2 regions of the Shewanella bicestrii genome follow, and region 2 is predicted to be linked to the other one. Evidence: predicted binding sites of a transcription regulator. Region 2 holds the regulator's gene; the other holds the start of a gene.
What was found. Region 2 encodes LexA, which represses DNA repair genes until DNA is damaged. Its sites were predicted from a motif close to TACTGTATNNNNATACAGTA; they were not measured.

Region 1: CF168_RS13325 (DNA topoisomerase III) is a predicted target of LexA. The motif match lies at 1,476-1,495, and genes of this name have one in related genera.

What each region holds. Positions count from the first base shown of each region.
Region 1 is NZ_CP022358.1:3,074,625-3,077,781, reverse strand. Features, by position in the region: gene CF168_RS13335 (alanine/glycine:cation symporter family protein) at 1-657, opposite strand, end outside; gene CF168_RS13330 (hypothetical protein) at 1,022-1,309, opposite strand; gene CF168_RS13325 (DNA topoisomerase III) at 1,508-3,157, shown strand, end outside.
Region 2 is NZ_CP022358.1:4,599,224-4,602,380, forward strand. Features, by position in the region: gene plsB (glycerol-3-phosphate 1-O-acyltransferase PlsB) at 1-1,525, opposite strand, end outside; gene lexA (transcriptional repressor LexA) at 1,687-2,307, shown strand; gene CF168_RS20135 (cell division inhibitor SulA) at 2,304-2,816, shown strand.

The sequences.
Region 1 (3,157 bases), 1.5 Mb from region 2:
CACGCAGGCGACGATGATGTAACCCAGTGCCATAAAGGGCACTACGGTACTGGCGAAGTGGGCAATACGTTTCACGCCACCAAAGATAATGAAACCTAACAGCATAGCGAGGATAGCGGCGGTGACGTTAGGGTCGATATCGAAGGCGGTTTTTAGGCTCGAACCTATCGAGTTAGCTTGCACGCCTGGCAGTAAAATCCCGCAGGCAAAAATGGTCGCAATGGCAAATGTCCAAGCGTACCACTTCATGCCTAAGCCTTTTTCAATGTAAAAGGCGGGGCCGCCGCGGTACTCACCGTTGATTTTTTCTTTGTAGACTTGGCCTAAGGTGGATTCGACGAATGCGGAGCTGGCGCCAAGAAACGCCACCATCCACATCCAAAACAATGCACCCGGGCCGCCGAAAGTAATCGCAGTAGCGACACCGGCAATGTTACCGGTTCCGACACGACCCGCTAAGGTCATGGCTAAGGCTTGGAAGGAAGACACACCGGCATCAGTGCTCTTACCATCAAACATTAAACGGATCATTTCGGGTAAATGGCGTAACTGTAAGAAACGTGAGCGCAGGGAGAAAAAGAGTCCTACACCGAGGCAAAGATAAACGAGCGCGGGGCTCCAAACGATATTGTTGACCGCATTAACAATCTCATTCATATAATTCAACTCCAATATTCTGTTGTTTTTGCAGAGTTTTTAAGATATTTGCTTGTAAGTTTGGGTACTAAACGGCCAATTTGGCCTAAGGTTAAGACGTGTGTGCACGCCCAAGAGCTTCAACATAACGGCTTTTTAAGCCGCTTCATAGCTAAAGTTGTTAAATAATTGATAATTTAACGTTCTTTATTTGGTGGCATTACTGATAGGGGATTTAGCGGTGCGTTAATTCGTTAGGTTTCGAGCTGCGTTTGACTGTAGGGATGTAGGAGAAAGGTGAGGCAAAGTGTCTGGCTTGACACTCTTTGTTTTTGATTAAGCAGATATTAGTGTGAGTATCGATACAAGGCTTAAAAACCGAGGCTTACATCACCAGCCATAGCAGCATCCATAGTCCGAATAGCCATGCCAGACTGCGGCGGCTAACACTATGTTTTAATAGCAAAGACAGGCTCACGGCCACGGGCAAATACAGAATAACTCCCCAAGAAAGGAGAGGCGTCTCAAGCCCAAGCCTTTTTAGCCCCATTTCACAAAGCAGACTTAACGCCAATAATAACAGGCTGTGGAAGATCACCAATTGATTGAATCTTAAGGCGAGTGCTGGCTTAAAGGCTGGGATTGAAGGGCCTAGCAAGGTCAGTATATTCATTTGTTTTCTCGATTCCTCTTAACGTATACAAGGGATTTTAGGTTTAGATGAGAACTATTCTCAATTAAATTTACACAGCTTTAGTGTTTCGTTACCGCAGAGCGAGTTAAATCGGCCCTCGAGGTAAAACGGCGGTTTGCACTCTTGTCCGCTTTGGGCTAAATTACACTGTAATTATATCCAGTGTTTAATGTAGATATGATCCTCTATATTGCTGAAAAACCAAGCCTTGGGCGTGCAATCGCCGATGTGCTGCCTAAACCCCACAAAAAAGGTGACGGGTTTATCGAAGACGCAAATGGTAACTGTGTGTCTTGGTGTGTGGGGCACTTGCTCGAACAGGCCGAGCCCGATGCCTATAATCCCGAGTTTAAATCGTGGAAGTTTGAGCATTTACCCATAGTGCCAGAGAAGTGGCAGCTTAAACCTAAGGCCGCGACCCGCAGCCAACTCACAGTACTTAAAAAGCTGGTGAAGCAGGCCGATAGGCTAGTGAATGCGGGCGATCCCGACAGAGAAGGGCAGTTATTGGTTGATGAAGTGATCGCCTATTTGGGCGTGACGGGCGATAAATTACAGCAAACGCAGCGACTCCTTATTAGCGACTTAAACCCGCAGGCTGTGAAGCGTGCCTTGTCGCAACTTCGCAGTAATCGTGAGTTTATTCCTTTGTCGACCTCGGCGCTTGCCCGAAGCCGCGCCGATTGGCTCTATGGCATGAATATGACACGGGCTTACACTATTCAAGGGAAAAAGGTCGGCTATCAGGGCGTACTATCGGTCGGTCGAGTACAGACCCCGCTGCTTGGGCTTATCGTGCGCCGCGATGAGGAAATCGCAAATTTTCAATCTAAGCCATTTTATGAGGTTCTGGCTCACTTAGTGACCGACAAAGAGCAGGCTTTCACGGCTAAGTGGCAACCCAGTGAAGCCTGCTTGCCCTATATGGATGAGGAAGGGCGCGTGCTTGCTAAGGGCTTAGCGCAAAATGTGGTGCGGCGGATCACCGATAAACCCGCCAAAGTGACCCAGTTAAGCACTAAGGATAAGCAGCAGAATCCGCCTTTACCCTATAGTTTATCGGCGCTGCAAATCGATGCTGCCAAGCGCTTCGGTATGAGCGCGAAGGACGTGCTCGATACCTGCCAGAGCTTATACGAGCGCCATAAACTAATCACTTATCCACGCTCAGACAGTCGTTATTTGCCCACCGAGCAGCATGGGCTTGCAAGTGGGGTATTAGCGGCCATTACGGGCGGTGCGCCCGAGTTAGTCGCACACGCTGAGGCGCCCAATCCTCGGCTTAAATCTAAGGCGTGGGATGATAAAAAAGTCGATGCTCACCACGCCATTATTCCAACGGAAAAACAGCCCAATCTAGCTGGTTTAAGCCAGCGGGAAAGGCAGCTTTATCTGCATATTGCTCGCCAGTATCTGGCGCAGTTTTACTCCGCCTATTGCTACAGTGAAACCGCGGTCGAGGTGACGATCGAAGGTGGCCTTTTTAAAACCAAGGCAAAACAGGATAAGTCTCTCGGTTGGAAACAACTGTTTGCCAGAGAAGAGAGCGAACGAAAGGATGCATCATCCGCAGCGAGTTTTGCGCAAGGCGACAAGGACGCAGAGGAAGGGGAATATCTTGGTCAGTTACCGCCTCTTACCTTAGGGCAAGTTCTTCATTGTCGCCAAGGTGAATTGGTCGAGAAGCAAACTCAACCTCCCAAAGCCTTTACCGATGCGACCTTGCTGAGTGCGATGACGGGGATTAACCGTTATGTGACTGACCCAGAGATCCGCAAAATTTTAAAGGAAACCGATGGCTTAGGCACAGAAGCGACTCGTGCAGGC
Region 2 (3,157 bases):
TCACCGCAGGGGTTAACCAAGTCGGTTTTTGTTCGGGATCGTCGGCCACTTCAGCGCGCCAGTTAGGCGCGGTTTCATTCAAGAAGTTTTGCAGTGTAATCGGCTCACCAAAGTTGACATAACCTTGGCCAAAATTACCTAATTTACGAATAGCACCAAAAACTTGCCATACAGATTCTTTCTGTTTTTTCTTACCGCTCAACTCTTTATGATAAGTCGCCACTTCCATCACGTGATCGTAGCCTAAATACACAGGCACTAAGGTGACAGGGCGTTCGATACCACGCAGCACACTGTTGATCGTCATGGCGATCATGCCAGTTTTCGGCGCCAATAGACGACCGGTGCGAGAACGGCCACCCTCAGAGAAATACTCAACCGAATATCCCTTAGCAAACAGCTGATCGAGGTATTCACGGAACACGGCAGTATAAAGTTTATTGCCGTTAAAACTACGGCGAATAAAGAAAGCGCCACCACGGCGGAACAGCGGTCCCGCAGGCCAGAAGTTTAGGTTAATCCCCGCCGCAATATGCGGTGGCACCATGCCTTGGTAATACAGAATGTAGGATAACAGCAGGTAATCCATATGGCTGCGATGGCAAGGTACATAAACAATCTCGTGACCATCATGGTGCAGCTGACGGATTTGCTCGGCACCTTTGATATTGATACCGCTGTAGAGCTTGTTCCATAACCAAGTTAAGAAACGCTCAGCAATACGCACTAGGCTGTCGGAATAATTCGCTGCAATTTCATCAAGATATTCAATTGCTGTTTCACGGGCTTGGGTTTCGGAAATCTTCTTACTCGCCGCTTCTTCCTGAATAGCCTTGCGTAAGGATTCGGATTTCAGCAGGGAGTGGAACATTGCCTGACGATTCGGCAACACAGGCCCTGTCATCACTTTGCGTTGACGGCGGAAATGAACCCTAGCCACCCGCGCCAGTTTATGGGCAATCCCCATATCGGTGCCGTGTTCGTCGGCCATGTAACGCAGCGATACCGCATTAGAAAACTGCACAAAGTTATGACGACCCAAAAATAAGATCATCAAGCACTTACGTAACCAAGTTGGATTCTCGCGCTCAAGAACAGCCGCCTTCATGGTGTCGTCTTCTTTACCCGGAGTACGGCCCCAATACAGACTCACAGGCACCAGCTGAATATCTAACTCTGGCTTTTCCTTATGGACGGCCAACAGGCGCATAAAACATTCGAGGAATGGCTCATTACTGGCACGCTCGCCAAACAAAGGCTTACGGCCTTCGAGGCAAACGACGCGGGGCGCGACAACGCCATTTACCACGAGCGGCTCATAGGGGCTTGGCAAACCCAGCTTAGTGGTGATCTCGCTTAACGCAGCAATATCACTCAGGGATTCTGTTTTCATTACATAAGCAAGCGGTCTGGAAGCGTCCAGATTCAGATCGGCAAAGGGATCCTGCGGCACAACAATAGTGTGCACTAAGTGTTTTTGGATCCAGCGTAATGATTTCAACCAAAGAGAGTCTTGTTTAGGCATTATTCTTATGCAATGTAAGTACGTTCATTAGCCCCATAGAATACCAGATTCTAGGGAATATTCGCTAATACTCTCCAATCGCGTTAAAAAGTGGTTAATACTTGCACTACGAATAATACTGTATATACTAACAGTAACTGTATAGAAAAACAGGAAAGAACATGAGACCGTTGACGCCACGCCAAGCCGAAATTTTAGAGCTGATTAAACGTAATATTGCCGAGACTGGCATGCCACCCACCCGGGCCGAAATCGCCACCCGTTTGGGTTTTAAAAGTGCAAATGCCGCCGAGGAACACCTTAAGGCATTGGCGAAAAAAGGCTGCATCGAGATCATGCCTGGCACTTCCCGCGGGATCCGCCTCCCAGTTGAGGAAGAAGATAACAGCGAATCTGGCTTACCACTGATTGGTCAAGTGGCTGCGGGCGAACCTATCCTCGCCCAAGAGCATGTCGAACAGTATTATCAAGTCGACCCCAGCATGTTCCACCCAGCCGCCGATTTCTTGCTGCGCGTCAGAGGCGACAGTATGAAGAACATCGGTATCCTCGAAGGGGATCTGCTCGCCGTTCATAAGGTACAGCAAGCGCGCAATGGCCAAGTAGTTGTTGCTCGCGTTGACGATGATGTAACAGTTAAACGCTTTGAAAAGAAAGGGAATCTCGTTTATCTACATGCTGAAAATGAAGATTACTCCCCGATTAAAGTCGATTTAAGTTTCCAAAGTCTAACAATTGAAGGGCTCGCCGTAGGGGTGATCCGCAATGGAGATTGGCTATGAACAAACTACTAGGTAATGCCCCGCGTCACCCCGGTTTATGGCTCGATGCGGTACGCGAAACCGATACAGACTGGCAGCATACGCCTATCATCACTATGCCCACCGAGAGCCAAGGGCGCCAAGAGCTAATGCAACTTAGCAAACAATTGGCACAATTGAGCCAACAAGGCCGCTGGGTCGTGCTCATCAACCCACCCAGTATTGGCTACAAGCAGTTACTGGCCAGCGCCGGCGTGCGTATGGATCGCATACTCTTAGTCCATGCGAAAGATGAAGTGGAAACCCTGTGGGCCATGGAAAAAGCCTTAACTAGCGGCACTTCCAGCGCAGTAATTACTTGGATCCACTCACTCGATGCCCGCGACAATCGTCGTTTGCAAATTGTGGCCAAGAGCGCCCGCGCCATGGGAATCGTGCTAGAAGGTGTCGTAAATCACTCACCTACGGACGCGACACTCAAGCAACCTGCTCACTTTGCCCAAGGTAGTTTTTTTAGCTCTGTTCATTAAAATTTTTGCACTGCGTATTTAGCCTTGAAAGCCGCCTCACCTGTGAATGTGGGGCTTTTTTTTTGGCAATTTTTCAGACAATTAGAAAAAGAAGTGATCTTGATCAATTTTTAAACAGCAAGTATGTTTGATTCAGGCGAGCATAATATATCGCCCATTTAGGCAAAAAATATCGACGATTTATCGAATATCTCTTGCCCACAAAAATCGAGAATAATGGGTTTATTCAGCAGTATGTGCCAGTGTGGCTAATACCAGCAGTAACAATACTTAATCAAAAGTAAGCCGCCAACGCACGTTGAAGTCAGAGAAGCTTTTTTGGGAACTGAAGAGTTTGCATA